2 regions of the Polycladomyces abyssicola genome follow, and region 1 is predicted to be linked to the other one. Evidence: predicted binding sites of a transcription regulator. Region 1 holds the regulator's gene; the other holds the start of a gene.
What was found. Region 1 encodes LexA, which represses DNA repair genes until DNA is damaged. Its sites were predicted from a motif close to CGAACATATGTTCG; they were not measured.
Positions count from the first base shown of each region.

Region 2: the regulator LexA is predicted to act here: its motif matches at 10,875-10,888, upstream of KI215_RS09265 (WYL domain-containing protein).

Region 1 covers NZ_AP024601.1:1,608,091-1,624,515, forward strand. Annotated here, with positions in the region: gene KI215_RS08065 (Mpo1-like protein) at 1-159, shown strand, start outside; gene KI215_RS08070 (ATP-dependent DNA ligase) at 329-1,246, shown strand; gene KI215_RS08075 (hypothetical protein) at 1,735-2,082, opposite strand; gene ligD (non-homologous end-joining DNA ligase) at 2,194-3,096, shown strand; gene KI215_RS08085 (amidohydrolase) at 3,211-4,470, shown strand; gene KI215_RS08090 (hypothetical protein) at 4,549-4,743, opposite strand; gene KI215_RS08095 (hypothetical protein) at 4,922-5,569, shown strand; gene KI215_RS08100 (hypothetical protein) at 5,684-6,214, shown strand; gene KI215_RS08105 (AAA family ATPase) at 6,207-7,709, shown strand; gene KI215_RS08110 (3-hydroxyacyl-CoA dehydrogenase family protein) at 7,728-8,618, shown strand; gene KI215_RS08115 (acetate/propionate family kinase) at 8,615-9,814, shown strand; gene KI215_RS08120 (pyridoxal phosphate-dependent aminotransferase) at 9,977-11,158, shown strand; gene KI215_RS08125 (glycosyl hydrolase family 18 protein) at 11,209-12,390, opposite strand; gene KI215_RS08130 (DUF1259 domain-containing protein) at 12,544-13,008, shown strand; gene lexA (transcriptional repressor LexA) at 13,279-13,908, opposite strand; gene KI215_RS08140 (YnfA family protein) at 14,539-14,865, shown strand; gene KI215_RS08145 (DUF5680 domain-containing protein) at 15,062-15,526, shown strand; gene KI215_RS08150 (YhfM domain-containing protein) at 16,223-16,425, shown strand, end outside.
Region 2 covers NZ_AP024601.1:1,846,222-1,862,646, reverse strand. Annotated here, with positions in the region: gene KI215_RS09315 (glycerate kinase) at 1-766, shown strand, start outside; gene KI215_RS09310 (HIT family protein) at 1,016-1,456, shown strand; gene KI215_RS09305 (acetate--CoA ligase) at 1,675-3,348, opposite strand; gene KI215_RS09300 (copper resistance CopC family protein) at 4,264-4,806, shown strand; gene KI215_RS09295 (copper resistance D family protein) at 4,803-5,903, shown strand; gene KI215_RS09290 (GTP-binding protein) at 6,046-7,251, shown strand; gene KI215_RS09285 (hypothetical protein) at 7,334-7,756, opposite strand; gene KI215_RS09280 (MurR/RpiR family transcriptional regulator) at 7,879-8,763, opposite strand; gene KI215_RS09275 (aspartate aminotransferase family protein) at 8,766-10,136, opposite strand; gene KI215_RS09270 (cupredoxin domain-containing protein) at 10,315-10,761, opposite strand; gene KI215_RS09265 (WYL domain-containing protein) at 10,919-11,146, shown strand; gene KI215_RS09260 (YolD-like family protein) at 11,130-11,456, shown strand; gene KI215_RS09255 (hypothetical protein) at 11,583-11,726, shown strand; gene sucC (ADP-forming succinate--CoA ligase subunit beta) at 11,969-13,129, shown strand; gene sucD (succinate--CoA ligase subunit alpha) at 13,166-14,071, shown strand; gene dprA (DNA-processing protein DprA) at 14,144-15,232, shown strand; gene topA (type I DNA topoisomerase) at 15,441-16,425, shown strand, end outside.

The sequences.
Region 1 (16,425 bases):
ACCGCCCTCATCCTGTTCGTGGCGGGCTGGATTTTGCAGTTCGTCGGTCATGCATTTGAAGGAAAAAAACCTTCTTTTTTCAGCAATCCCCGTTTTTTGTTGATCGGACCGTACTGGCTGGCAAAAAAGTGGACGAAGTGGTGGAAAAAAGACTCATAAACTGATGCTTCAAGGCCGCGGGCAAAGTGGAGGATATTGCCCGCGGCTGCACTTTTCCGATACTCGATAGGCTCAGGTTGTCGCTCACATGGGAAAAAATCGCTCCTTTACCGAGAGGGATGGCCCACAACTGGATTGGGGCAGACTAAACTGCGGAGGGAGGCGCAATATGAGACTGCCCGCAATTCAGCCAATGGAGCCGGTATTGCAAACGACGATTCCCCAAAGCGACAGGTATTGGTATCAAGTCAAATGGGACGGGGTTCGGCTGCTGGCATGCAAAGATGAATCCGGGTGGTGGTTGTACAATCGCAAGCAAAACGAACGGACACAGACATATCCCGATCTGTTGGCGGAGTTGACGTTGTTGGAATGTGAGAGTGTGTTACTCGACGGCGAAGTGGTGGCCCTTAAAGACGGTCGTCCCGATTTTTTTCGGGTGTTGAAGCGGGATTTGGGATCTCCGGCCAACCAGTCCCGGTTAATGGATCGCATTCCGGTGTATTATATGGTGTTTGATCTGTTGTTTGCCGACGGACGTTGGTGGACGGACCGTCCCCTCTTGGAACGTTACGAACGATTGACCCGGCTGATTCCTCCCGGATTAAAGCGAATCCATGTTTGCGATAACTATGAAAATGGTACGGCACTGTTTGAAACCATGAAGAAGAAAGACATGGAAGGGATCGTGATCAAGGAACGAGAGGGTGTGTATTATGTGGGGCACAAGCATCCCACATGGCAGAAGGTAAAGTATTTTCGCGAGATGCAAGCGGCGGTGATCGGGGCCACTTTGCGGCAAGGACGGGTAAATGCACTGATTTTGGGGGAACCCGCAGGAGCGCCCGAACGGTATATTGGTAAAGCGGCTACCGGATTGAATCAACAGGAGCTGACCATATTAACTCAATTTCTTCCCCAATTGCAAATGTCCAAACCGCCGGTTGCCGTCGTCCCGCGTTTTCCGTCAACGGAAACAGTCGTTTGGTTACAGCCGCTGTTGACCGTTCAGGTACGGTTTCTTTCATGGACGCCGGATGGAACGTTGCGTTCACCCGTCATCAAAGGGTTCCCTATGTCGCCATAAATAAAAAATCCCGCTTGTCGCGAGGATGAATTCCCCGCCATAGCGGGCAAAGGTCTCGGGTATCAGCAAGGATAGGGGTAAGACGGGGAAGGGTATGGTGTATAGGGGCGGTAATAGGGAGGATAGAACGGATAGGGGCGTCGGTAGTAAGGGGGATAGTACGGATGATAAGGGGGACAATAAGGATGATGGTAATGCCGTGTCTGAGAGGATGAGCTCTCGCCACCCAAGAAAAGGCCTTAGCTGGTGGCGGGATACTGATAATCCGAATAACCAGGATATCCGTAATAACCTTGTGGACCGTAGCCATAGGCGGGGTAACCGGATTCGTTTTATTCAGGGCGGCTTTGCCTTCGCTCTTCACTTGAGCGGTCTGCCATTGGACGATCCTCCTCGTCGTTGTTCAGGCACATTCCCAATGTATGTTTCGGCCGGATCACGGCACGATCTAATTTGTTTTTTGGTCGGAAGCGACATTGGACTTTCAATCACCAAAAAAACGGAAATCCGAAGAATGGGAACGGACGGAAGAACGGGAAACCGAAGAACGGGAAACCGAAGAATGGGAATATGCTGGTTTGCGCGTTCGGATCCCCCGGGACTGTCTCGATCGTGTAATCGTATGTTCCGTAATCATAAGAATAAAAATCGTCGCCCGTAACAGGATACTCGCTGGTGGTGGGATACGGATAATCTGAATAACCGGGATATCCGTAAAAACCTTCCAGACCATAGTCATAAGCGGGGGAATCGAATTCGTTTTCGTTCAAGGTGACTTCCTCTTGGTTCTTCACTTGGGCAGTCGCTTTCTTTGGGGCTTTCTTTTCTTTCGCCATCTGATATTCCTCCTCTTCTTTCTTAATCGTGCAGGCACATTCTCAATGTATGTAAGAATGGGACATTTGGACGTTTGTCCCGAAAAAATGGGCGCAGGAAGTGAAGTCGCCATGGGTGTGAAAGAGAAACGCACGATTCGTGTGGAAGGAAAAGAACTGACAATTTCCAATCCGGACAAAATGATGTATCCCGAGGATGGCATCACCAAATGGTCGTATCTGTTGTACCTGACACGATTGGCGCCGTGGATGTTGCCCCATTGCCGCGGAAGATGGTTGACGACGATTCGTTTTCCGGACGGGGTGCATGGGAAATCGTTTTATCAAAAAAATGTGCCGTCCCACGCTCCCGACTGGGTGCGCACCGCCGCTTGGAACGAGGTGGAATACATACTCTTGGAAGATACGGCCACGTTAGCGTGGCTGGCCAATTTGGCGTGTTTGGAGTTTCACCTATCGTTCGACCGCGTGGACGCCCCGGACTTACCTCCCGAACTCGTGTTTGACTTGGACCCGTCCGCCCCGCCGTTTGAAAAAGTGGTGGAAGTGGCGCTTTACACCAAAGAAGTATTGGACGGCATGGGACTGTCGTCGTATGTCAAAACGTCGGGAGCGACAGGACTGCAGGTTTACGTGCCGATCCGTCGCCGTTACACTTTTGATGATACGCGCAGGGTAAGTCGGTTTGTCGCGATGTATCTCGCCCAAAAATATCCGCGTTTGATCACCATCGAACGGACGGTGAAAAACAGGGGAGACAAAGTTTATTTTGATTACTTGCAACACTGGCGCGGCAAATCCCTGATCGCCCCATATTCACCCCGCGCACGTAAAGGTGCACCGGTATCCACTCCGCTGACATGGGAAGAATTGAAAAAGGGCGTTCGTCCTGAACAGTTTACGCTGGCTACCATTCATGGGCGTCTAACGGAAAAAGGGGATTTGTTCGCCGTGATGCTTACAGAAGATTCGCGGCACGATCTGACCGATATTTTGAAATGGATACCCAAGTAAGCGCCCTCTTGTTTCTCCGCGCTATTTCGGTTATCGTGGTTTCTGACTGGCATTTCATGTGTGGGGAGGCGTCTATTTTTGAAACGTTTGTTTATCCATGCAACCATCCTGACCATGAAGGACGGGGAAAAACCACTGACCAATGCTGCGTTGGCGGTGGAAAACGACCGAATTACATACGTCGGTCCCGTGCCGGAAGATCGTTCCGGTTACGATGAAGTGATCGACATGAGCGGACATGCGATTTTACCCGGATGGGTCAACACTCACGGTCACGCCGCCATGTCATTGTTGCGCGGATACGGAGACGATCTGCCGCTGAAGACTTGGTTGGAAGAAAAAATGTGGCCGATGGAGGCTCGTTTCGGTCCCGAACAGGTTCGCTGGGGAACGGCGCTGACCGTATTGGAGATGATCAAGGGTGGTACGACGTGTTTCCTCGACATGTATGATCACATGGACCAAGTGGCCGAAGTCGTGGTGGAAGCCGGTATCCGGGCGCGTCTGTGTCGTGGTGCGATCGGACTCTGTTCGGAAGAGGAGCAGGTGGCCAAATGGAAAGAAGCCGTCCAGTTCGCCCGAGATTGGCACAATCAGGCGGACGGTCGGATCACGACAATGATGGCCCCTCACGCTCCGTATACCTGTTCACCAGATTTTATCCGGAGGTTCGTGGAAAGTGCCGCGGAGTATCAATTACCCATTCATACACACATGTCGGAGACAGCCGCTGAAGTTCAACAAAACGTGGATCAGTACGGCGTTCGTCCCGTGGAGCATCTGGATAAACTGGGCGTGTTCGACTTGCCTTGCCTGGTGGCTCATGCCGTTCATCTGACAGATGACGAGATCGCGTTGTTGGCGGAAAAAGACGTCAAAGTCTCACATAACCCGGGAAGCAACCTCAAGCTGGGAAGCGGTATCGCACCGATCGCGAAAATGCTCGCGCATGGGATGCGACCGTCATTGGGGACGGACGGACCGGCCAGCAACAACAATGTGGATATGCTGGAAGAAATTCGCCTGGCTGCGCTGATCCATAAAGGAGCCAATGAGGACCCATTGGCGGTAACAGCGGATGTGGCCCTTCGCATGGGAACCATCTACGGTGCGGAAGCGTTGTTCCTCGACCGGGAAATCGGCACGTTGGAACCAGGAAAAAAAGCGGACTTCATCACGGTGGAACTGCGCCAAGCTCATTTGCAGCCGTTGCATGATGTGGAGTCCCATTTGGCATACGCGGCCGTCAGTACCGATGTACGAGACGTTTATGTCGACGGGCGGCCGATTATGAAGGATCGCGAATGCCTGACATTGGATGAAGAACGGATTATTTACGAGGCCAATCGGGCTTTTCAGGCGATTGCTCCCTAAAAAAAGCCTGCCCGGTGAGGGCAGGTAAATATTGGGGAGAGGTATAGGCAGGAGAAATGTAGTCAAACTAGGTACTGATCAAGATTTTACATCGATGTCCAATGTGAACCGTAAGGGGATCTCCTCCTCTTCAGTCCGCCAACGCCGTTTGCGGGCGGAAGGGGATGCCCACGATTCTGCATGCATCACCGTCTGAATCCGGTCCCATTCTTCGTCGGACAGATGGGATTTCAGCACCTCCAAAATCCAACCGGAGGAAAGGGAAGCAGTCATGATGCTCACCTCCTCAGGCAGGAATAGTATCACCCGAGACGGAGTCAATATGTCTAACACATTTTGTACGTATGTCCAATTGCCCGTAAAACCGGGCATTTTCTTTTGGCTGGAGTCGTGAACCGTTGGTTGTCAACATACAATGGAATGACACCAACGGCGAAGGGGGATGACTGGCATGCGACGGCTTCCTTTCCTTTTCCTCCTGATTCTCCTGGCCGCTTGTTCTCAAGCAGCGCCCGACGCTTCCTCCAAACAATCCGTGGAAGTCCGGGCAGCGAAGGATTGGCAGTCCGTTGTGGGGAAACAGTTGGCAAAAGAACAATATGCATTCCAGCTCATAGTAAACGGAAGCGGGGCAACCGTTACCATGAACGGAGAACAATCGGGTCAAGACTGGACGATGCAAAACGAGGGAAAACAAATCCAGGTGGTCAAAAAAGGGGATCACATCCACTTGTCACGGTCGGGTACGCAGGAAACGGCCACACCCAGACAACTGGGATTAATGTCTCCGCGCGATCACCTGCTCTGGATGCAGCGTGTAGGGGGGCGGGTCGAACGAATCGGAACGGTCAAGTGGCAGGGGAAGCGGACCATTGTGCTTCAGAAGGATCTGAATGAACGTCAAGTAGGCAAGATACTCAGCAAATGGATGGGTACGCCGCCCAGCGACTTTGCAGAGATCATCGGACACCACTTCGACGTTAGGTATCGGTTGTGGTATGTGCCGAAAACTCATACGTTGGAGCAGATGGTGGCCGAGATTCGTTCCGATGGTCATCTACGACAGACCATTCGCTATGTGTTTCACCCTGTTCGATGAAACGGCGGATTTCCGCCGTTTTGGTTTTTCCAGGGATTCCTTCCATCAAACCATATATATTTTATGATATACTGATTGTGATCGACAGAATCGTAGAGAGGAGACGTGACACCCGTGAAAACGCGCGTCATGGCTGCGATTCTCAGCTTGGTTGTCACGCTAGTTTTGTTGTTTGGAGGCTATTTTGCTTATCAGTGGTGGGCGTTGAAAAAACCGATCGAGGCGATGCTGACACACGAGCCCCATTTTCAGCTGGTCGAATTGCGCATCGAACCCGATCGTGTATGGATAAAAGCAAACACGGATCCTGCTTTTTCTTTCACCAACCAATTTCCATATTTGAACAAACGTGTCAAAAACATGGTTGGAGAACGCGCGGTAACCATTCAGTTGGTAGACAAGCCGGATCCGGTGTTGAACCGGGCTTGGAATCGGATGGTATTCGGCATTGAGGAAGGATTGGTGAACGCGCGATATTCGCAAATTCCGAAATCGGTGGATACAGTGGCCAAATCGATGCAGATCCGTTACGATATTACGATGGACGATCAGTTCCTCTACGTGGAGCTGCATCGTGGGCCGCATACCCTTTACCGCGTTCTCCCGTTGCATAAATCGAACTCCGGGGTGAAGGATAATGGGTAAAGCGATTGCCTTCGGTTCCGCCTCCGCGTTGATCGTGTTCCTTTTGACTTTGGGCTACAGTGTCTTACCGTTGGTGACGTTGTTGGCTATTGGCACGGGAGCGTACCTGTTTGCACAATCGCGTGGCAACGGGTTCACATTGAGCCGGAAAAAGTTGGTCCAGAGCAAAGCATCGGTGCCTACTACGTCGTTCGATGATATCGGTGGTCACGAGCGCGCCAAGAAAGAACTGAAGGAAGCGCTGGACTTCCTGATCCACCGTGACCAGATTTCGCAATACGGCATCCGCCCCATCAAGGGGATTTTGTTGTCTGGTCCGCCCGGCACGGGGAAAACCCTGATGGCGAAGGCAGCGGCTCACTATACTGATTCGGTATTCGTATCGGCGTCCGGTAGCGAATTCGTGGAGATGTATGTCGGGGTGGGCGCCCAACGGATGCGTGAATTGTTTCAAGAAGTGCGGACGTTGGCCAAACGGAATCAAAAAACCAGCGGCATTGTTTTTATTGACGAAATTGATGCCATTGGTGGCCATCGGGAAGGTTCACAACACCGTGAGTATGATCAGACACTCAACCAGCTGCTCACGGAAATGGACGGCATCACGACGGATCAAGACATCCGGATTCTCGTGATCGCGGCCACCAACCGGAAGGATATGCTGGACCCGGCATTGCTGCGTCCGGGGCGCTTCGATCGGCAGATCGAAGTGGATCTGCCCGATAAAAAAGCTCGTCTGCACGTCCTCCAGTTGCACACGCAAAACAAGCCGTTGGCCGACGATGTAAGCCTGGAACGTCTTGCTGTGGAGACATTCGGATTTTCCGGCGCCCAGTTGGAGAGTGTCACCAACGAGGCGGCGATTTATGCGATGCGGGAGAACAGTCAGGAAATCACCCAACGTCATTTGTCCGCTGCGATCGACAAAGTGATGATGGGAGAAAAGACGGACCGGGAAGCAACACAAGAAGAACGTGAGCGTGTGGCGATTCACGAGTTGGGGCACGCCATCATCTCGGAGCTGGTCCGACCCGGTTCCGTTTCGCAAGTAGCCTTGTCCCCGCGGGGGCAGGCATTGGGGTATGTACGCCAGCATCCGGGTGAAGACCGGTATCTGTACACACGGAAACAGATCGAAGACCAGATCAAGATTTGCCTCGCGGGTGCGGCTGCTGAAGAGCTGATTTACGGCAACCGCAGCACCGGTGCGCGCAACGATTACCAGCAAGCCAACCAATACACCCGGACCTTGATCGAAACCGGTCTTTCCGATCTCGGCATCATCGATCCGGAGTGGATCAATAAGGAAAAGATGCAGGACGAGTCGACCCGGATTTTGCATGCACTGCATAAAGAAACGTACGAACTGCTGGCCCGGTACCGGAAACTGTTTGACGCATGTCTGCAGGTGCTGCTGCAGGAAGAAACGCTTTCCGGAGACCAATTCCGCAAGATGATGGAAAAAGCGGTACCGGTACAAGCCAAGATCGGGTAGAAGGGAAGGAGATGTGCCTTGTCATCGATTCATGAAATCGCAGTGATCGGTGGTGGCACGATGGGTCAGGGGATTGCCGAGCTGTTGTCCAAAAAAGGGTTTGAGGTGACACTGCTGGAGCAATCCCCGGAACGCGCAGAACAAGCCCGCCATCATATTGAGATCAGTTTGGACAAGCAGCTGGCCAAATGGGGGATTACGGCTGCCGAGAAGAAGGGGATTCTCTCCCGGATTCGGTTCACGACGGACTTTGAATCACTGAAAAATGCCGATTTGGTTATCGAATCGGTCTATGAAGATTTGGATGTGAAAAAAGATGTGTTTGTACAATGCGACCGGATCTGCCGGCCGGAAGTAATCCTGGCCAGCAATACATCCACGTTGAGTTTGACGGAAATCGCCGCTGCGACTGAACGGCCAGATCGAGTGATCGGCCTTCATTTTGTTCATCCGGTGGCCAAAGTGGACGTAGTGGAGATAATCCGCGGGCTCAAAACGTCGAATGAGACGTTTGAAACGATTCGCAACTGGGTTAAGGGGATGGACCTGGTCGGAATCGAAGTATATGAGTCGCCCGGTTTTGTCACGACCAGGCTGAGTATGCTGCTCATCAATGAAGCCATCCATACCCTGATGGAAGGGGTGGCATCCGCCGAGGAGATTGATCTGGCGATGAAGCGGGGATACAAATTCCCCATGGGCCCGCTGGAAATGGCCGATCACTTTGGATTGGATTCCGTGCTCAAAGCCATGGAACGTCTGTTCCGTGAATACGGCGACACCAAATACCGGCCGGCGCCGTTGCTCAAAAAGATGGTGCGTGCCGGGCATCTCGGTGTCAAAACAGGGGAAGGCTTTTTCCGCTACAACGAAGATGGAGAACGGTTGGATAGGAAGGATGTCCGATGAAGGTTCTGGTGATCAATTGCGGGAGTTCATCCATTAAGTATCAGTTGTTTGAGATGAAGGATGAATCGGTTCTGGCCAATGGCTTGGTCGAACGGATCGGTACGGACAGCGCGATTTTGACGCATCGTGTAACCGGCCGAGATGAGTGGGTGGAAACAGCGGAGATCTTGGATCACAGTGAGGGATTGAACAAAGTACTCTCTTTGTTAACCGATCCACAAAAAGGAGTAATTCAAAGTGTTGAGGAGGTTGCCGCTGTTGGCCACCGCGTGGTGCACGGCGGCGAATCCTTTTCTGAATCCGTCATTATTGATGACGAAGTCATCCGTGAGATCCGGCGCAACGTGGATTTGGCGCCGCTGCACAATCCGCCTAACCTGCTCGGGATCGAAGCAGCGCGCCAACATCTGCCCCATGCCTCACATGTGGCGGTATTCGATACGGCGTTCCATCAAACGATGCCGGACTACGCGTTTATGTATCCGCTGCCTCGGGTACTGTATCAGAAGTACAAGATCCGCCGTTACGGGTTCCACGGTACATCCCATAAATACGTAACCTTGCGCGCGGCGGAAGTGTTGGGACGTCCGTTGGAAGAGTTGAAGCTCATTTCATGCCACATCGGCAACGGGGCCAGTCTTGCGGCCGTTCAATACGGAAAATCCGTGGACACCACTATGGGGATGACCCCGTTGGAAGGTTTGATGATGGGAACTCGTTGTGGCAGCATTGACCCGGCCATCGTTCCGTTCGTGATGGCCAAGGAGGAATTGACGCTGGCTGAAGTCAATTCCATGATGAACAAACACAGCGGTCTTTTGGGCGTGTCGGGATTGTCCGGCGATATGCGTGAAATCACTGAAGCGATGTTTGAAGGTAACGATCATGCCCGTCTTGCGTTGGATATGTATACATATCGTCTGCGCAAGGCGATTGGGGCTTATGCGGCGGCCATGGACGGTGTGGATGCCATTATTTTCACGGCCGGTGTCGGAGAAAATGCTTCGCTCGTACGCGAGCGTGTCTGTAAGGGGTTGACCTTCCTTGGCGTAGAGTTGGATCGGGAGAAAAACGCCGAACGCTCCAAACAGGAGCGGATCATCAGCACGGAAAACTCACGGGTGGCCGTGTTGGTCATTCCGACCGATGAGGAATTGATGATCGCGCGCGAAACCCGAAATCTGGTTGAACAGTAATGTTTACCAAAGCGAGCCTTTATCCGAGAAGAAAGGCTCGCTTTTATACACCATCCACCACCTGGGTTGCTCATAAACTTCCTGTCACGGTTGGCGATTGATGTACAGCAACAGTTGCAGTACAATATGGAGCAAACCAGGGGATTTGGAGGAGGAGAACTCATGAGACTTTCTGAGCGGGCTCAGCAACTGACCCCTTCGTCCACGCTGGCCATCACCGCTAAAGCGAAAGAACTGAGACAACAAGGACATGACGTCATCGGCCTCGGCGCTGGCGAGCCGGACTTCAACACGCCGGAACATATCTTAAAGGCGGCCGAAGAAGCCATGCGTGCGGGGCACACGAAATACACGGCTTCGGGCGGGATACCCGAGCTGAAAAAAGCCATCGCCGACAAGTTTCGTCAAGACAACGGTTTGAATTACGAACCCGATCAGATCGTGGTTACAGTCGGGGCCAAGCATGCACTGTACAACTTGTTTCAGGTCATGTTGGATCCCGGTGACGAAGTGATTATCCCAGCTCCGTACTGGGTCAGCTATATTGAGCAGGTGAAGCTGGCCGGAGGTGTCCCGGTGATCGTGGAAGGGACTGAGGAACAACAGTTCAAAGTCACACCGGAACAACTGCGCGCTGCGATTACGGACCGGACACGTGCCTTTCTGATCAACAGCCCGTCCAATCCGACCGGGATGGTCTACACAGAGGAGGAGCTGCGGTCACTCGGCGAAGTGTGCCTTGAGCACGATGTGGTGATCATTTCTGACGAAATTTATCAGCACTTGATTTATGGTGAAGAAAAACATGTGAGCATCGCCAGTCTGGGGCCGGATTTCTACCGGAATACCATTGTGATCAACGGCGTGTCCAAAACCTACTCGATGACCGGTTGGCGGATTGGTTATGCTGCTGGAGATGCCCGCATCATCAAGGCGATGACGGGATTGGCCAGCCACAGCACCTCCAACCCCACCTCCATCGCTCAATATGCGGCGATTGCCGCATTGACCGGTACGCAGGAACCGGTGGATACGATGCGGGCCGCGTTCAAGGAACGCCGCGATTTCGTGGTGAAACGGCTGTCCGAGATCCCTGGGTTCCGCATCTTGCCGCCGCAAGGAGCATTTTACGCGTTCGTCAATGTGCGCACGGCCATTGATGCTTCACCTTTCGAGGATGTGGATACATGGGTAAAAGCATTGTTGGACGAAGAAAAAGTAGCGGTCGTCCCCGGTTCGGCTTTTGGATCTCCCGATCATATCCGCATTTCGTACGCGACATCCATGGAACAACTGGAAAAAGCGTTGGATCGGATTCAACGTTTCGTTGAGAAGTATCAATAAGGCAAAAAACAGCCTGCCGAACATGATCGGCAGGCTGTTTTTCTTTGGACTCAATGCTTGCGGATGATGAAGTTATCTTGAAGCAGGGGCCAGTTCCTGGGAAAATCCTCTCCCAGAACCCAATAGCCGATCCCCCGAAGCCGATACTCCTTGATCAAGTTGAACTTGGCTTGGGCACTCTGTGCGTTTTCGAACCAGACCACATGTTTTTTTCCACGCTGATCCGTATAGAAGAAGTACGGAGCTTGATCCCGGTTATTGTATTGGATTTTCAGTGATTTCATGTAAGCGAAAGTCTCGGCTTCCTTGGGCGACACCCGTTTAGCCGGAGGGCCGCCTTTTTTATATGGGAGTACCCAGTCATAACCGTACAGGGGAGCTCCCATGATAATCTTTTCCCGAGGGATCTTGGAAACGGCATAATCGACGACTTTACGAACTTGAGGGATCGGAGAAACGGCCATGGGAGGTCCACCAGTCCAACCCCATTCATAGGTCATCAGAATAACAAAATCCGCTATTTTACCATGGAAGGCATAATCATGGGCACCATGCCAAGGACCTGCCTGTTTGTCACTCGATTTTGGGGCCAAGGCGGTGGATACCACATATCCTTCCTTTTTGACCCGTGGCAACAGCGTTGCCAAAAAACCGTTGTACAGCTGCCGATCTTTTTCACGGATGTGTTCAAAATCAACGTTTAGAGCACGGTAACCTTTTTGCTTCATGACACGGATTACGTTTTGAATCAGCCGTCGAGACGCCATCGGGTCGGTAAAGATCCGATGCGCGACATCGGGCTGGAAATTTCCTCGAGCGAAGTTGGTAATCACCAACATCGGGACTGCCTTGTTCCGTTTGGCAGCTGCCAAGGGGGCGGCATCATTTAAAGGAATCAAATCTCCATTGGGTTGAACACGGTAACTGAAAAAACCGATGTAAGTCAGATGTCGGCCAGCCTCATTGACATCGGATACGGCTTGGGCGGGGTTTACCGGTTCCAAAAAGCCGATGGACTCAATGCGAGGTTTGGCTGTTTTGGATCTGAGATTATTCTCCCCTCTTTTATCAGGGAGTACCCTGCCTCGGCTCTCCATTGGTACTGTTTCCGGATGAGCAGTCTGATTGCTAAGCTGCTTGGGGCGAGGAGGTGCTTCTCCGATTTGTTTGGCTGTGTTGCATCCCGCCGATAGTAGGAACAATGCGATGAAGATCAGATACGCTTTTCTCATCTTTATCACCCATTTTGGTTTGTTCGAATGGTTTGTTCGAATATCATGCTTTTCTTATTCTCGTCAATTTATTCATGATTAATGTCTGGTTTTTGAATAACTGACACACACATGGTTAGGATAAACGTTAAACAAAATATGAAGGTGGTCTGCGTGAAGAAAATATTTTTTATTTTGACATCTTGTTTGATGATCGTCTCTTTTCCTATACAAATGGTTTATGGTAATGAGAAAACGGGATGTAAAGTCCTTGAACAAATTTTTGGTACGAATGCAAAAGCGGAAAAAGGGGTTTGTAAGGTAGAAATTCCTCGTAATATCCCTATTACTTACAGGGGGATCAAACTCTCACCAGAGACAATGGAATTGGAGTTTATCGCTACATTTGAACAAATAACTCATGGGAAAACAGTGGTGACGGGCGAGTTTTCTCTGCTTGAAAGCGAAGTTACTCCTGTATTGGATACGTTACGTAAAGGAAACTTAGAGATTTCCGCCATACACAACCACTGGATTTATGAAAAACCACGCATCATTTATTTGCATTTCCAGGGAGTCGGAAATATGAGGAATCTTGCCCAGACAGTGAAAGCCGCTATACAAGCGACTCAATCTTAGTCTTCTGACTGCAAAAGTCCGGAGCCATGGTTAGTTTCCAAGCGAATTCGATTAACCCGCCATCGCCCTTCACGAACGGCGCGGGCAAAACGCACTATCGCTATCAATTTGGTCGGTTTCTCCGCTTGCCGAGAAAAAATCTTCACACTAAAAAAGCCCCTCAGTTAGAGGGTCTAAATGAACATCGAAAAGAATTTCCCGAATCATAATCAAACCCAGCGGAAATAACGCTGGGTTTGTCTCAAAAGCCTCAGCCACTGCTTGGATCTCTCAATGAATTTCCCGGAATACCCCGATTACTTTCCCCAAAATACTGACACTTGTCAGACGGATCGGTTCCATCTCGTCGTTTTCCGGTTGCAGGCGAATATGATCCTTTTCTTTGTAGAAGCGTTTTACGGTGGCTTCCCCGTCCTGGGTCATCGCCACGACGATATCCCCGTTTTCGGCAGTGTTCTGCTGTCGTACCACCACATGGTCACCATCAAGAATGCCGGCATTGATCATACTGTTTCCGTGAACGGACAAGACAAACGCCCGTTCTGCATTGCCGACCAGGCGACGAGGGAGAGGAAGGTATTCTTCCACATTCTCGATTGCAGTGATGGGTTCCCCCGCGGTGACTTTCCCGACCAGCGGTACCAATACGGTGTCAGAAGAGCGGGCCGTTTCCTCTAGATCCCCGCGATCCAAAAGTTCAATTGCCCTCGGTTTGGTGGGATCACGTCGGATGAACCCCTTCTTTTCCAGACGGGCAAGATGACCGTGTACCGTTGAGCTGGACGCCAAGCCGACTGCTTCCCCGATTTCGCGAACTGACGGAGGATATCCCTTCTCTTTGACCGATTTCTTTATGTAGTCCAAGATTGCCTTTTGCCGCGAGGAGAGTCGCGTTGTCATCACCCTCAACTCCTAGTCGATGATGTTTCCCATTTTCTCCAGTATACACGAATCTGCTCCAAAGAACAAACATAAGTTCCCCGGAATGTGTGTTCCGGAGAACAAATTATCGTCAATTTGCACCTCCGCCACTTATTTATGTCCACTTTGGGGGGGAGATCTATACGTAGAGGGGTTTAATATGGATTCAAGTTTAAAACAAGGGATTTTTGATCATTATGGACAGCATCTTCTTAATGATACTTCACCAGTTCAGTTTTACTTAGGCTTTTATGATGGGCAACCAGCTGTTACGACAGCCCTTTACTATAATGATATAGTTGTAGGCGTATACGATGTAGCAACGCTTCCGTTAATGAGAAAAAGGGCTGGCGAGTTCCACGTCACAATATTTACTAGAAGCGTCGTTGAATCAAGGATATAAATGGGCGGTTCTTCAAGCAAGAGAAGCAGGTTTAAACACATACAAGAAGCTCGGATTTGAGACGTATTGCCAGTTTCATGTGTATTTACTTAAAGGAAAAAAGGTTATACTGTATTAGCTGATTCGGCACATATTGGTGGCGGCACATGAAGAACCGGTCTTACCATTGGAGACCGGTTTAACATTGGAGAGGGTGGAAACAAAAGATGATTCAAGCAGTGTTTTTGTTTTTTCTTGCCGGGTTGGCGGAAATCGGCGGGGGATATATGATCTGGCTTTGGTTACGGGAGGGAAAACCGTTTTACTGGGGATTGATTGGTGGGCTTACTTTGTCCTTCTACGGGATTATCGCCACTTTTCAATCTTTTCCTTCCTTTGGTCGGGTTTACGCTGCTTACGGGGGAGTGTTCATAGTCATGTCTGTTTTGTGGGGATGGCTCATCGACAAGAAGACTCCCGATTTCTATGACTGGATTGGAGCAGGGATCAGCTTGATCGGGGTGTCTGTGATGCTTTGGGGACCACGGAGCTAGGGGAGATACTTTTTAATCTTGGTATTTTTTTCTTTTGATCCCTTTCTGTCCATTTGTTTATCTATGGTTACAAATTCCATTCTATATGATATGATGTAGAAGAAGAGGGAATTGATTCAATCTTTTTGCTGTAGATATCGACAAACTGAATAATATTACATACAGGTTTGCTAAACAAACTATGAAGGAGATTCAAGTGCACAACGAATTCATTTCTTTCCTGCTAAACGCTAAACGAGCTACATATGCTTCCCAAGGAAACGATGCTTCCGTCGCGGCATTGCTACCAGGGGCCAAACAATTGGAATACCGCGATGGTCCTTATTTCTACCGAGATGTTTATTTCGGTATGGAGACGTTTACGGGGATGGAAACGGTATATCATTTGGACCAACCCATTTGGGCCATGATTTATGGAGGCGGAGTGCTCAACATCAGTGATCAGGAGCAGGTCCTTTCCACCTATGCATTTTTGCGTGAAGCATTGCGCTTGGGATCAAAGGATGTGCCTTATCGGGGACCGGAAGTCTGGGAAAAAGGGCCGCTAACCTATCTGAACAGATGGGAGGGAGGATGGGATCGGTTTCATGGATATGAGGAAATTCGCGTGAAAGATACAAAAGTGTATGAATTGCGGTATCAGGGTGGTTTATTAAGATAAGCTAGGAGAGGTAGATGACGGAGGATAAGGGTCGCCTTTTTGGATGATTCCATATGATGTGGAGCGAGATGAAAGCGGGGAAACCGAAATGAAATCATGGAAGGGATGGGCAAATTTCACATTGTACTATGGCTTGAAGTAGGTTTCTTGATTGGTGTGTCCATCATGTTATGGGGGCACGAAGCTAGGGAAATACCTTGTTAGCTTGACATTCCTTAGTAGAATTGATTCAATCTTTTTGCTGCAGATATCGACAAATCTAATAATGTTACATACAGGTTTGCAAAACAAACTGTAAAAAAGATTCATATACACTACAGACTTAATTCTTCCTCCTAACAGCCAAACAAGCTACATATACCTCGTAAAGAGACGATGCTGCCGTCCGGGCATAGCCTCAAGGGGGTTAAATAATTAAAATACCGCGATGGTCCTTATTTCTACCGGGATGTTTATTTCGGAATGCAGACGTTTACGGGGATGGAATCGGCATATCATTTGAACCAACCCGTGTAGGGGGAATGATGGGGAGAAGTGATCAACATCGGTTGTTTACTTGGTTGCCTCTATTTTGAGAATTTTAGCCGCACCTCATTTTTTAGGTACATTATTTTATGGAGTTGAATGGAATTGCGTATATTTGCGTTTTTGGTATGTTTCTACGTTCTATTGCACGGGTTAACGGGTTGTAGTGAAATGCCTGCAAAAAAACCCAGCGAAGTTGTTATTCAAAAAACGAATGGATACGAAACAAATATTGATGATACGACGATGGTTGAAAAAGTAATGACTATTGTTGAGGAAGTCAATTGGAAAAAAGGATCGATTCCATCAATGGCCAGAGAAGAGGATGCCCGTTTCTGGATAAATTACGACAATAAGGAGAAAGAGACGTATCA
Region 2 (16,425 bases), 240 kb from region 1:
AATCCTGGTAGCTATCGGCGGCAGTGCCACCAATGACGGCGGACTGGGCATGGCGCAGGCACTCGGGCTGAGAGCATGGGACGAAAAGGGGAGACCGGTGAAGCAAGGTGGCCAACATGTGGGAGAAGTGGCGAAATTGGACACGAGCCAGATGCACCCGCGGCTGAAAGAAGTGACGATCCGCGTGGCCTGTGATGTGGACAATCCTTTATACGGGGAAAATGGTGCCTCCCATGTGTTTGGTCCGCAAAAAGGGGCGACACCTGAGATGGTTAAGACGTTGGATGCGAATCTGCGCCGGTTGTCCGATGTGATACGACGTGATTTGGGCGTAGATGTGTCCCGTCTGCCCGGAGGAGGAGCGGCCGGGGGTACGGGGGCAGGTTTGGCTGCATTTTGTGGGGCCCGACTGGAACCGGGAATTGAGTTGTTGTTGGACGTATGCCGGTTTGACGAGCGGGTGAGAGAAGTGGATTTGGTCATCACCGGTGAAGGAAGGACGGACCATCAGACTCTGCGGGGAAAAGCGCCGGTCGGAGTGGCCAAACGTGCGAAAAGGTACGGAAAGCCGGTGATCTGTGTGTCCGGAGCATACGATCCCGCAGTGGTAAAAGAGTTGAGAGCGTGTGGAATCGATGCCGTGTTCAGTCTTTGCCCGGGACCGACGGATGAGGAAAAGGCATTTGCTCATGCATTCGAATGGATGGTGTCTGCACTGGAAAACGTCTTTGGTTTGTGGTTGGGTATGAGAGGAGACAAGCGGTGAAAAAGAAAGCTACTACGATTCCAAAGGAAAAGCTCAAGAAATAGTAGTTTCACTCTTCCTCTATAATTATTCGACGGACCAGTCGACAAAACCACGACTGGTCTTTTCCTTTAGCCTGCTAAATGTTCTGATTACATCTTGTTACCTCAACCCTTTGACATTTGCCTGTAACTTGTAAAGTCAAGGTATTTGTTGCATTCAACAGCAGACATTAGATGCAGAACCGGGTCCGTGTAAAGGAGGAACGCTATGATGGAAGATCGACAGGTTTCCTGTATTTTTTGTTCCATCGTTCAAAAGGATGAACCAGCCAGTATCGTTTATGAAGATGCTCAAATCCTTGCTTTCCTTGATATCGCTCCTATCAATCCCGGACATACCCTTGTAATCCCGAAAGTGCACTATGAGTCATTGTCCGAGGTGCCGGACTCTGTGGTTGCTCGTATGATGACGGTAGCAAAGAAAATAGCGACTGCGATTCGGTTGTCCGGAGTGTACTGTGAAGGGATCAACTTACTTTTAGCCGATGGGGAAGCCGCATTTCAGGATGTATTTCACTGCCATCTGCATGTAGTTCCGCGTTTTAAGGGAGATTCATTCCGGATCGATGGTTGCTACTCGAACCATCCGGAACGCTCAGAACTTGACTGTGTTGCGTTGCAGATTCGTTCCAATATGGAATCGGTATAGAGTTTTTCAGAGTTTATCATCCGACTCTACCAGAAGGTTTCGGGTGTCTACAATACAAATACCCAGTTGGTAGTGAGACCTAATCGGGCCTTTGCCATGTCTGGTAGAGGGAGTGTTCACCGCCATATACCTAGTAAATGGAAAAATGACTTGAGGCACCACTTTTGGCGCTCAAGTCATTTTGTGTTTATGAAAGAAACCGTAGGATTTCCTTCCTTTTAGATTTGTTTTTGTTGCGAAGCATTATTTTTTTCTATTTCTTGGTTTCGGAGAATGAACCGTTGAATCTTACCGCTGGGAGTTTTGGGTAATTCAGTTACGAATTCAACTTCACGCGGATACTCATGTTTTGAAAGGCGGTTTTTTACATACAGGGATAACTCTTGTGCCAATTCATCCGAAGGTGTGAATTCGTCTGCTAGTACAACAAACGCTTTTACGATTTCTCCTTTCATCGGATCTGGTTTTCCAACAGCGGCTGCTTCAACTACAGCCGGGTGTTCCAGTAGACAACTTTCAATCTCAAAAGGTCCAATTCGATATCCGGCGCTCGAAATGATGTCGTCAGCCCGACCTTGGAACCAAAAGTACCCTTCTCGATCCTTGAATGCTAGGTCACCTGTCAAGAACCAATTTCCGATCATTTTTTCCGCAGTCTTATCAGGATCTTTCCAATATCCTTTGAAAACATTTGGAAATGAATCAGTATTGAACGCAATTTGTCCCACACTACCATCGGCTACTGGTACACCTGCATGATCAAGTAAAGCAACTTCAAAACCTGGTAAAGCAAATCCCATCGACCCCGGACGGATTTCCATATCGATTGCGTTAAAATTACCTATTAGCATCAATGTTTCGGATAACCCGTAGTGGTCTTTCACTGTTACTCCTAGATGTTTTTTGAAAAACTGTATTACCTCAGGGTTAAGAGGTTCACCAGCAGAGCTCATGGCTCTTACTTTAATATGGTATTTGCTGATTACCTGTGATCCTGATGCTACCATTGCTCGATAGGCCGTTGGGGCATACGCAAAATTCGTTACACTGTATTTTTCCATCAGGGAATAATAGGTCTCTGGCTTAAAGGGTCCTTCGTAAAAAACAATCGGGACTCCAAAGCACATGGGTGCAAATGTGCAAAAAATCAGCCCATAAGCCCAGCCCGGATCCGCACCGCCTAAGAATATATCGTCGTCTCGCAGATCGATCGCGTAACGCATATACGGATAAATATTAATAAGCAGATTGTGTGACCACATGGCTCCCTTTGGCATACCGGTGGATCCTGATGTATACTGTATAGCCAACAGATCGTCTACTGTCATTTCTTCTGTCCGATGTTCAGGAGACTCAAGTGCAAGGGTATCCCAAAAAGGCAAATCACCCGGATTCGGCGTTCCATCGATTACGAAAATATGCTCAAGTGAGGGGACTTTTTCTTTTGGTGGTAATTTGGGACGATGAGTTTGATTGGTTATAATCACCTTTGCTTCAGAATGATTGATACGATATTCGATTGCTTGCGGACCAAACGCTGTAAATAGTGGTACGTAAACTGCACCTACCTTCCAAGCAGCTAGAATATACACGATCAGTGCGGGATTCTTCGGGAGCAGTGCACAAACCCTGTCTCCTCGCTTAATACCAAGCTTGCGAAATACATTGGCCATTTGATTGGACCAGTCACGCAGTTCTCGATATGTGATGGTTTTTTGATTGCCAAACTGGTCCTCATAGAATATGGCTATACGAGAAGGATCTTCGGCATAACGATCACATACCTCGTGTGCCACATTGAAACGCTCACGAGGATTCCAGTCATAGTGATTCAGTACAGTCTCCCAAGAAAAAGAGGAACTTAAAGAAGAATAGTCAGTGATCTTCGTCATCTTTGTAACACTCCTTTTGATCAGTTAATCCACTTTTATGTAGCAGATACTCAACAATCAATTACCGACTATTCGGATGATTGATAGGGTATTGATTTCGCACCAAGACAGATAACAGCTTCAAGAACATTCTCTTCTAGAAAAAGTAGACGAGTTTTCTCGTCGGCCGCTGTATGAATCAAAAGTGATGTTACTGGGGTTATGATAATCAAAAAACTCAAATTTTATATCAATCAAAATGAGATTGAATATAAAAATAATATGAATACTAATTTCATGCATTCTTATCATCATATCCCGACAGCTATCCCTGCTGTCCAACTAGAGTTGATTATAATTGAAAACGTTTACATTATCAATCGTTTACAAAATATCAAAATGTTTTAAATTATATTAATTGTATTATCATCCCAGGAGATAGAAGTGACCCTGGAGGAAGTCTGATGTTTGGTGTAGTGGGTAACTTTTGGACACTTCGTAACAAACTTCTCCCTCCCGATTCACAATCACGGTTTTGACCGCGCTCGTGCCCAGGTCAACACCGATAACAAAACTCATTGGTCAGCCCTCCCGTCGATCTCGTAGAATCACATAAGATACTGGTTCAAGACGGCTTTCAGTCGTTCCTGCATGCCCGACGGGGTTTCGATCTTAGTAAGATTGAGTACATAGGCCTCCATTTAGAGGAAATCCCCCGTTTCATGGACGATATCCGACGGACTCCTGTTAGAATAGTTTCATGGACCACGTATTTCCTGGGCAAAACCGTATCCGGTGATTTTCAACCAACTTTTGATGAAAACCCGTGACGTATTTTCGTATCTTCTGTGAAAGTCCTGAGGATTTCACCTAATGGGTGTTATATTATAGTAAGATTGGGTACTGCGTTCAGTCTGCTTGGACGAGGTGGAAAATATGAACCGAAAATGGATCAGGTATATCGGTTTGTGCTTGTGTATTTGGCTCGTGCCTTCACTGACGTGGGCCCACACGCACCTGAAACAATCGACACCGGGTGATGGGGACACGGTTTCCCAACCAGTGCAGAAGCTCACGTTGGTGTTTGAGGAGCGCATTGAACAGGGTGGTTCGGTGGAACTGCGTGACGACGCTGGGCACACGGTTAAACCGTCTTCCGTCAAGATTCAAGGGGATACGTTGGAAGCGACATTGGGGTCCGCCCTGCCGGACGGCAACTACACCGCCCAGTGGAAAATCATCGGATTGGACGGTCATCCGATGCAAGGGTCATTTCACTTTGAGGTGAAAGCGGGTAAAACATCGACCAGCCAAAAACCGCCGACCGTACCCAAACAACAGCCTACGCCGCATCACGACCAACATCCCGCTCCGGTTAAACGGTCCACTTCTTCTCCCGTGATCTGGGTGGTGGCCTTACTGATACTCAGCGCCGCGGTGATTGTGGGCTGGTTGTTCTGGAGGAAGCCGAAAGCATGATCGTATGGGTTCAAACATTGTTCGAGACGATGGCAGTGACGTGCCTCGCCCTGTTGACGGGCGGGGCGCTTCTTTCACTGGTGGGGGATGAGTACAAACCGATCGTTGTTTTCCCGCACCGCCTGTTTCCCTTGGTCACTCTGTTAGCGGGCCTTGCTTCTTTTGTTCCCGTCCTGCGTCTGGTTCTTTTTTTGGCACCGGATACGGGTTGGATGGAGGCCATTCGGCTGGGAGTGTTTCTCTCACGTACCGGGCAAGTTTGGTTGGGCTTGATGGCAGCATCGATTTTGCTCGCCCTATTTCTTCAGGCACGGGATATGACCAGCTCCAAATGGACGTCTGGTTTGGCTTTGATCGGTACATGGATGCTAATCCTGATCAAGTCGTGGATGGGCCACGCCGCTTCCGTTTCAGGTGTCAGCGGTTGGGTTTTGCATTCGGTTCATCTGACCGCGGTATGTATATGGGCGGGTGGATTGATGATGGCCGGTTTCTTTACGGTTGACACCGCGCGTTGGCTTTCTTTTCTTCGGTGGTTTACTCCGACGGCGATCGGTTGCGTGACGGCCGTCATCCTGGCTGGTTGGGGATTGATGGGTATCATTGCTCCTGAGTATGTTGCTTCCTGGGTATTGCCTTACGGGGAAGCGTTGTTGATCAAACAGTGGATGACTGCTGGGGTATTGGTCATGGCCGGGGTGAATGGCGGATGGATTCGCCGAAAACTGGCGCGGGGCGAAGGGGTAAATCCCCTGCCCTGGATACGCGCGGAAGCGATCTTGATATTGCTGGTGGTGGCCATCACCGCGTGGATGAGTCAGGAAGCAGCACCGCACACCGTGGCAGAGACAGTACAGGCTGTCGGTGTGTCCCCGTTGTTTGAGGGATTGTTTCCCGGGAAATGGCATCCCGGTCTACGTGCGGAATGGCAGGGACATCTTCTCGGTGGGTTGTCGGTATTGGTGGCGCTGATCCTGTTGGCGCTGATCCCGTTGTTGTTTCGCCAGCGACGTTCGGCCTACGGTGCGGTTTGGTTGGCCGGATTGGCGGCGTGCGTCGGTTTTGTGGGTGTTTTGGTTTGGGCATACGGTGGTTGATGTGTGATGTCACCCGAGTAAAGTGACCTCTTTTTTTGATTATAAAACGTAATAATTACGATTTACAAAAAGAGATGCCTTGTATAAAATGAGGTTTGTATGGATTGAAATCAGTAATGAATTCGATTTAAGGAGGAGAAAAATGAAAGGGAAAATACCGGTTACCGTATTGAGCGGTTACATGGGATCGGGGAAAACAACTATTCTCAACCATGTTCTGCAAAATCGGCAAGGGCTCAGAGTGGCTGTGATCGTCAATGATATGAGTGAGATCAATGTGGATACCGGACTGATCGATCGGAGCGGCGCTTTGTCCCGGACGGAAGAGAAGTTGGTGGAGATGTCCAACGGTTGTATCTGTTGCACGCTGCGGGAGGATTTGTTGCGGGAAGTGGAACGGTTGGCCAAGCAGGGTCGGTTCGATTACATATTGATCGAGTCATCGGGGATCAGTGAACCGGTGCCGGTTGCCCAGACCTTCACCTATTTGGATGAGGAACACGGTATCGATCTTTCGTCGCTGTGCCGGTTGGACTGTATGGTAACCGTGGTGGATGCGTACCGTTTCTGGCATGATTTCGCTTCGGGCGAAACCTTGTTGGACCGTCAACAGGCAGTCAGTAAAGATGATACCAGGGATGTATCCGATCTGTTGATTGACCAGATTGAGTTTTGCGACGTCTTGATCCTCAACAAATGCGATCTGGTGGAGGAGGAGGATTTGCAAAGGTTGGAGGCCGTCTTGCGCAAACTACAACCGCAAGCCAAGCTGATCCGCACTTCTCACGGCCGAATCAACCCGTCGGAAATTCTGAACACAGGCTTGTTTGATCTGGAGCGGGCCAGTCAGGCGGCCGGTTGGATCCAGGAATTGCAAAAAGATAGCCACACTCCCGAAACGGAGGAGTACGGCATTTCTTCTTTTGTTTACCGGCGACGTCGGCCGTTTCATCCTGAACGGTTGGCCCGTTGGATGGAAGAGTGGCCGGAAACGATCGTGCGCGCCAAAGGGATGATTTGGTTGGCTACACGTCATGACACTGCCGTGCTGCTCTCACAGGCAGGACCATCTATTCAAGTGGGACCGATGGGCCATTGGGTTGCCGCTCTTTCGGAAGAAGAGATGGAGCGGGTGTTGGTGGCGGAACCGGAGACGGCACGGCGATGGCACCCCATTTGGGGAGATCGTGTGACGGAGTTGGTACTGATCGGTGTGGATATGGATCGGCAACAAGTGGAGCGCGAGTTGGATGGGTGTCTGTTGACCGATGAGGAGATGCAGTTAGATTGGTCGACTTTTCCCGATCCGTTGCCGGGAGCGGCAGAGGGGAATGTTCCTTCTGTTTGATCATTACCGCTAAGCTCGATTTGGCGAGAAGATTCCACAGGGATACGGTAGTGACGGAGACCCTTGACAGCCGGTGTCTCCGTCATTCTTCTTTTCCCATATATTCCGGATACTCCAGCAAAAACGCCTGAACGACGTTTTCATATTCCTCATCCGGGATTTCATGCAGGCGTTGTGAGCGAACTTCGAAAAAATAGAGGTCGTCCCCCGGATTGTCTCGGTTGTAGTACATGGCATACAACCTTTTGCCCTGGCGAAAGGTGGCACCCAAAACGGCATGGATCTCCTTTTCTTCTGTCTTCAGTCTTTGGAAGAAAAACGGTTCCACCTGATCCCAGACCGTTTCGGTGTAGGTTTCCCCCGGATAACGCAACCACAGGGTATCATCCTTCCATTCCGCCACATATAGCTGGTTTTTTTCTTCCTTCGGCCATAACAACAAGAGATGCCGCACGTGTTCGTGGATAAACACATACTGGTGAGGTGTATCAAATTGGATGTACAAAGCGATTCCCCCTCTTGAATCCAGGTGATGACAGAATCAGCGGTTATCATCAGCCTGCTTGATCCATTCTATTATCCAGGACGCGAGTTGTTTTCTCCAACGGGTCCCAACCTCCTCCCCAACTACCGGCCGATTTTGTTTTCCGAAGGATAATAAATCCCTTCCATCTCCCACAAGTGCTCCATATTTTTCAGATGACGGGTAATTTCCTGTTTATTGATCCTTGCAACCGCGATCAGCAACGCGTTGATCAGGCTGAGTGGGGCGACGAAAGAGTCGAGGAAAGAAGGCGAGCTGCTCGCAGCGATCAGGTAGAGATCGGATGTGTTTGCAAGGGGTGAACGGTGCGAATCGGTAATCGCCAATGTCTTTACCCCTTGCTTTCTCACATATTGCAAGGCTTGAACCGTTCGTGACGTATAGCGGGAAAAACTGATTCCAATAACCAAATCATTGGAACCCAGCGTGGAAAGTTGTTCGAACATCGTATCGGATTCCGTGATCAGCCGGGTGTTTTTCTTCAGCAAATGCAGATAAAACGCCAAGAATGAACCCAAAGCATGGGAGCTGCGAAATGCGATGATGGTGACGGATTTTGCTTGGTGTATCTGTTGAACGGCTTTGCCGAACATATCGATGTCCAACATCTGAATGGTTTGTTTCAAATTGGACAGATCATCGGATAAAACTTCATAGGCGATGCGTTGTTCTTCGGAGTACAGTTCTTCTGCCAAGTCCAACCGCTCAACCGTTGTGACGCGTTTGCGAAGCTGTTCTTGCAAACTGCGTTGCATTTCCGTAAATCCCGCAAATCCGAGGGTGGTGGCGAAGCGGATGACGGTCGCTTCGCCTACACCTGCTTGTTTGGCCAACTGGGCCGTAGTCAAAAACGGCACGGTATCCGGGTGTGCCTCGATATAAGCCGCAATTTGTCGTTGTGCCTTGCTCATCCGGCTGATTTTCTGCCGTATTCTTTGAAAAACGTCATGCTTGTCAGACACGGGCATCCCTACTTTCTTACCAGACTTTTGACGGCAAGCTCAAATCGTTCCAGTGTTTCATCAATCACTTCGGCGGAATGGGCCGTTGACAGAGAGAAACGATTGAGCGGTTTGATGAAAACTCCTTGGTTTAACAAGTGCGTGTCCAAATTCCTCCGCAAAGACAGATTTGACTCCAAGACATCCTGGATACGGCGGACAGGCAGATCCGCCAGCACCAAATTGAATATGCTGCCTATGCCGACGGTCTGAGACGCGATTCCGTAGCGGGACAAGATTTCCTCCATTCCGTTGCGCAATTGCGTCGTGTTTGCCTCCAGTTGCGGATAAACTCCGGATTCTCGAAGTACTTGGATCGTAGCCAATCCAGCGGTGAGGACAATGGGATGACCGTTATAAGTGCCGCTGTGAAATAAGGGTTGGTCCTGACCAAAAGACGGTGGTTGCTGTTCGGTCGTCAAAATGTCCACTCCACTGGCGGGTGAACATAATTCCATCATTTCCACCCGACCTCCAACCGCTCCGACAGGAAACCCGCCTCCCAACACTTTTCCGAGGGCGGTCAAATCGGGAACCACCCCGTATATACCTTGCGCCCCCGACAATCCGGTGCGAAATCCTGTCTTCACCTCGTCAAATATCAGTACGATCCCATATTGTTGCGTGAGTTCACGTAACCTTTTCAGGAAAGTTTCATCCGGTGGAATAAATCCTCCCTGGATCGGTTCCATGATCACAGCGGCAATTTCATGACGATGTTGATGGAGGATTTCTTCCGTTTGGTCCCATTCATTAAACGGAAGAACCACGGTGTTTTCTGCGTAATATTCAGGTAGACCGAGGGAATCTGACGTTTTTACCGGATGCCGTCTGAGATTTCGTTTTTGGGGGGTTACGCTGATCAGCACTTGATCATAACTTCCGTGATAGTGACCTTCAAATTTGGCCAACTTTTTTCTCCCGGTCCACGCCATGGCTAATCGAATGGCCAGCAATGTGGCTTCCAATCCCGAGTTGGTGAAACGAACCTTTTCGATCCCGGGGTACAAGTCGACCAATACGCGGGCCATTTCCGCTTCCAGCCGATGGGGTGTTCCGAAGATCGTGGTACCGATGTGCGAGAATGTTTCGTTGATGGCGGCGATGATTCTCTGATCCCCGTGTCCCAGAATGAGCGCTCCGTAACATAGGTTGTAATCAATATATTGATTGCCGTCAACATCGTAAAGGTAAGCGCCGGAGGCCGAATCCATGAAGATGGGGTAGGGAGTGAAATATTTGATGTTGGCTGTCACCCCGCCCGGTATCCACCTGGCCGCTTCACGGTACATTTGGGCGGAACGAGCAGCAGTCTTGTGGAGGAATGAACCGTTTTCCATCATTGTCACCTCATTTGAAATAAATACTCCATAAACAAAATCAATAGGAGTACATATTTCATTTATCGCATGATTGGTACATTGTCAAGGTGCAATTTAAGAGATTCCGGTGGGAATAGGGCTTGCCAAAAAGGCGTGTTTTCCACCGATTTAGAACACGCCTTTTTGTGGTTATTGTTTAGCGCGGCAAAACGACGATGTATCCGATCATGGGACCATTGGTTTCGGCGGTGGGATGAGTGTGGCAAATCAGTTGAAACGTACCGGGTTTGTTCGCCGTAAAGGAGACGTGCGTCATATGTCCCTGCCTGACGTTACCCCGTACGTTGTACCCTTCGATGGAAAACGGATGCTCTTTGCCGCTGACGCCCCGAATCATCAGATGAACGCGGTCCCCTTGATGAACCACGATCATACCGGGGTCCCATCGGTACGCTTCCAGTTTTTTGCCTTGGTACCGACCCTTGAACTCCCCGGTTACCATATAAAACTTCTTTTCCTGTGATGACGCGGTCGGTTGACCGGCAGAAGCGTCGCGTGCCACAAACGGCGCTTTCCATACTGTGACAACGCCCGCCAAGAATAGAAGCACCACCAAATACAGCCAATAACGTCTTGTTGACATCACCAGACCTCCTTTTGGAAAGGTTATTTTCAATATCACCGACGCACAGATTTTTCATCCTTTATGTGGAATAAATTGGAGATTGTATCATGAAATGCGTGGTGCATATAATAAGAACAAACGTTCTGTCGCACTCTCCAAATCGAGGTGTAGGGTTATGGTGGACATCGTGCTCCAACAGGCGGTTCGCAAAAATGAACCGGTGGAGATCATTTATATGGACAATAGGGCGGGTGCCATCACCCAACGGCAGATACGAATTTACCGGATGACGGCAGAAACGGTCAAAGCTTATTGTTACGAGCGGCAAGCCGTGCGCACGTTCCGGCGGGATCATATTTTGGCCGCACAGAGGGGGGAGCGGCGGCGTGGATCGCGGCAATAAACTGTGGGAGGGACACCGGATGTTTCTTCCGGAACATGCGGCGTTGTACCGTGAACGAAAACGGGAACGGTATACTCCCCCCGTATTGGACGAACAGCGGTGGGAAGAGATCGACCGGTTGGTATCCGAAGCCATGAGGGAAGGATGGACATTGTGCTGGACCGTCTTCCATCCTGACGGGCCTTATGTCGTCCAAGGCCGCGTCGGGCGAATTCGTCCTGAACAGGGATGGATCGAAGTGTGCGGAGCGGATGGCGGGATACGGGTCCCGCTGAATCGTCTGGTCGATGTCCGTCCGGTGGAGGAGTGAGCAAAGGTCGACCACACGAAGAAGGTTTCCGAAAACGGTGAAACCGTGCTATACTGATGTGGGATGATGAGATAACGCTTCCATGCGAATCAGCAGCATAGGCAAACCAGACAGGAGGTTCAAAACATGGCTTCCCATATGCAACCGCGTCCCGAAGAGAACCAAGAAAATGATTTGCTCGACATGATGGTCGGCACGGGGGTCTCTATTGCTTTTTTTATGGGGATCGCCTTGATCGCCGGTGTTATCAGCTATTTCGTCAAGGGATAATCGCCCGCGCGTTGCGGGGTGAGAGGGCCGAGACAGGGTGTCGCGCCCTCTGTTTTTGTGCGTGCAGGGCGGTTGGCAATCCTGAGCGCTTGCGCTATACTTGCAATAGCCGGAAGAAGCGCTTTCGGTTTCTTTCTGCTGTTTGATTGTTTCGAAATGAACTGATAATTGGAAGTCGTTTCTCCCAACCACATGCAAAACCGATCGCAACGGGGGAGAACACCAGGATAGGGGGATGGAGCATGAACGTACATGAGTACCAGGGCAAAGAGGTGCTGAAACAGTACGGGGTTGCGGTGCCGAACGGGCGAGTCGCTTTCACCCCGGAGGAAGCGGTGGAAGCGGCCCGGGCGTTGGGCGGAGAGCTGTGGGTGGTTAAAGCGCAAATTCACGCCGGCGGCCGTGGTAAAGCGGGCGGGGTGAAGCTGGCGCGCAGTTTGGATGAAGTACGCGCTTATGCGGAGGAATTGCTGGGCAAAGTGCTGGTCACCCATCAAACCGGCCCCGAAGGAAAAGAAGTGAAGCGCCTGCTTATCGAAGAAGGATGCAAAATTGAGAAGGAATACTACGTTGGCATGGTCGTGGATCGTTCCAAAGGTCGCGTGACGATGATGGCTTCCGAAGAAGGTGGAACGGAGATTGAAGAAGTGGCGGCCAAAACACCGGAAAAAATCTTCAAGGAAACGATCGATCCGGCTGTCGGCTTGCTGCCGTTCCAAGCCCGTCGTCTCGCTTATGCGATCAACATCCCCCGCGATCGGGTGAACCAAGCCGTCAAGTTCATGATGGGCTTGTACCAAGCTTTCGTTGATAAAGATTGTTCGTTGGCGGAAATCAACCCGCTCGTCACGACAGCCGACGGGCGTGTGATGGCATTGGATGCCAAGCTGAACTTCGACGACAATGCCTTGTATCGTCATCCTGACATCGTGGAGTTGCGCGATCTGGATGAAGAAGATCCGAAAGAAGTGGAAGCTTCCAAATACGACCTCAACTACATCGCCTTGGACGGCAACATCGGCTGCATGGTGAACGGGGCCGGCCTGGCCATGGCGACGATGGACATCATCAAACATTATGGCGGCGAACCTGCCAACTTCCTGGATGTGGGCGGCGGCGCGACGACCGAAAAAGTGACCGAAGCCTTCAAGATCATTTTGGCTGATCCCAATGTCAAGGGGATTTTGGTCAACATTTTCGGCGGAATCATGAAATGCGACGTGATCGCCACCGGCGTCGTGGAAGCGGCCAAACAGGTGGGATTGGATCGCCCCCTGGTTGTGCGGCTGGAAGGAACCAACGTGGAAAAAGGAAAACAAATCCTGAACGAATCCGGCTTGAAAATCGTGGCTGCTGATTCGATGGCCGACGCGGCGCAAAAAATCGTTTCGCTGGTGAAGTGACGCAAAACGAGATCATCTGGAAAGGCGGGTTCGAAGTTGAGTATTTTCGTCAATAAAGACACCAAAGTCATCGTGCAGGGCATCACTGGTTCCAACGGCTTGTTCCACACCAAGCAAATGATTGAATACGGCACCCAGATTGTGGCCGGTGTCACCCCCGGTAAAGGGGGCACTGAGGTGGAAGGCGTGCCGGTGTTCAACACCGTGGCTGAAGCGGTGGAAAAAACGGGAGCCAATGCGTCGGTGATCTACGTGCCGCCGGCGTTCGCCGCGGACGCGATCATGGAAGCGGTGGATGCGGAACTGGATCTGGTCGTCTGCATCACCGAAGGCATCCCGGTATTGGACATGGTGAAAGTGAAACGGTATATGGAAGGCAAAAAGACGCGTCTGATCGGACCCAACTGTCCGGGCGTCATCACACCGGGTGAATGCAAAATCGGAATCATGCCCGGATACATTCACACCCCGGGTCACATCGGGATCGTGTCCCGCAGCGGCACGCTCACCTATGAAGCGGTACATCAATTGACCACCCGCGGCATCGGACAGTCCACTGCGGTAGGGATCGGCGGTGACCCGGTAAACGGCACCAACTTTATTGACTGCCTGAAGGCGTTCCAGGAAGACCCGGACACCAAAGCCGTCATCTTGATCGGTGAAATCGGCGGTACGGCCGAAGAAGAAGCGGCCGAGTGGATTCGGGAGAACATGGACAAACCGGTGGTCGGGTTCATCGGTGGACAAACGGCGCCTCCGGGTAAACGGATGGGACATGCTGGTGCCATCATCTCCGGCGGTAAAGGTACCGCAGCGGAAAAAATCGCAAAGTTGGAGGAGTGCGGGGTCAAAGTGGCACCCACTCCGGCCGCTATCGGCGAGACGCTGGTCGAGGTTCTGAAAGAGAACGGCTTGCTGGAAGCCTGCATCACGAAGAAATGACATCATCGCTTTTTTCAGGGGACCTGCACGGCATGGTCCCCTTTTTTATTCAACGGTAAGCGGGGTGGAACCGTGAAGGAGCGGGATGCATGGATCGCATTGCATCAGGTGAAGGGGGTGGGTTGGCATACCATTGATCGGTTGCATCGGGCCGGTTGGGTCCCGCCCCATCCAATGTCTCCGGCCGTGATGGAGGCAGCCCGGGCGATGGGTGTGACGCAACAGCGATTGGATCGGATCAGGGAAAAATGTACCCCGGCGTTTGTTCGTGAAGTAAAGGTGGAATTGCAAAGAAGGGAGATCTGTGCGGTTACAGTGTGGGATGACGATTACCCATCCTTGCTGCGGGAAATCCCGCAACCTCCTTGGGTGTTATATGTCAAAGGGGATGTATCGTTTCTTGACGGCCCGGGCATCGCCGTGGTGGGGACTCGAAAGCCGACACCGTACGGTCGCCAGGCGGCACGCATGTTGTCCGAACAGTTGGCTGGTGCAGGTTGGGTAGTGGTCAGCGGGATGGCGACGGGGATCGACAGTGAGGCTCATCGTGGTGCATTGCGGAAAAACGGGGCGACAGTGGCTGTATTGGGGACGGGCGTCGATGTGGTATATCCCAGAAACAACCGATCGTTGTATCACGAATTGATCCGACACGGTGCGGTCTGCTCGGAGATGCCGCCGGGGACGGAACCGCATCCCGGTCTATTTCCTCAACGCAATCGCATCATCAGCGGATTGTCATACGGCACGGTGGTGGTGGAGGCCGCGGAGCGGAGCGGGTCGCTTATCACCGCTGACTGCAGCATGGAACAAGGACGGGAAGTGTTCGCGGTACCGGGGCCGATCACCTCGACACAAAGCGCAGGAACACACCGCCTCATCCAGGAAGGGGCGAAATGTGTGCGTCGGGTGGAAGACATTTGGGAAGAATTCGCTCATCTGATGCCGTCGCCTTCTCACGAATCTTCTGGCGGAGCCAATCTTCCCCTCACGGTGGAGGAAGAGCGGGTGTTCTCGCTGATCGGGATCGACCCCGTTTCATTGGAAACAGTGATGAATCGATGTCCGCTTCCGGCTGAAGCAGTTCATTCTGTTTTATTGTCCCTGCAGTTGAAAGAACGCATCCGACAATTGCCGGGAATGCAGTTTGTTCGGATGTGAACGGCATATACATATCCCCAAATGGGTGTATGAGATGTTGATAGTTGGGTAAGGATTGGGAAAGAACTGATCCGTGGATGGGGAGACTTGTAGGATTTGTGTTGCTCGGTGTTGTATATGTTACGAACAACCGCCAGGGTACTCATTTGACATCGGCGGTTGACATCCGAAATAATAGGAACGGTTTTATATGAGGGGAGGGCACGGGATGGCCGATTCGCTGGTAATTGTCGAATCGCCCGCCAAAGCCAAGACCATCGGGAAATACTTGGGAAAGAATTATATCGTCAAAGCATCGATGGGACACGTGCGGGATTTGCCCAAAAGCCAGTTGGGCGTAGATATCGAACACCGTTATAAACCGAAATACATCACCATCCGGGGAAAGGGAAGTGTGCTGAAAGAACTGCGCGAAGCGAGCAAAAAAGTGAAACGCGTGTATCTTGCCGCAGACCCCGATCGTGAGGGGGAAGCGATCGCGTGGCATTTGGCGCACAGTTTGGATCTAGAGTTGGATAAGCCCTGCCGGGTGGTGTTCAACGAGATTACCAAGCAGGCTGTTCGGGAAGCGTTTAAGCATCCGCGAAAAATAGACATGGATTTGGTCAACGCCCAGCAGGCGCGCCGAATTTTGGATCGGCTCGTGGGGTACGGCATCAGTCCCCTGCTGTGGAAAAAGGTGAAAAAAGGACTGAGTGCCGGTCGGGTCCAGTCGGTGGCCGTCAAGCTGATCATCGACCGGGAAAAGGAGATCCGAAACTTCCAGCCCGAAGAGTACTGGACGGTCACTGCCGTGCTGTTGGCCGGCGATGAACCGTTTGAGGCGAAATTTTACGGCTACGGCAAGGACAAGGCGGAGTTGAAATCTGAAGATGACGTGAAGCAACTACTGGAGAAGATAAAAGGAAAGCGGTTCGTCGTCGGGGAGATCAAAAAGAGTGAACGCAGACGCAACCCGGCTCCGCCGTTTATCACCAGTTCACTGCAGCAGGAAGCGGCCCGTAAGCTCAATTTCCGTGCGGCCAAGACGATGTCGGTGGCACAACAGCTGTACGAAGGGGTGGAGTTGGGCAAAGAGGGTTCCGTCGGATTGATCACCTACATGCGGACGGACTCGACACGGGTGTCGGAAGTGGCGCAATCGGAGGCACGGCAATACATCGCGGAACAATTCGGGGAGAACTTTGTCCCGT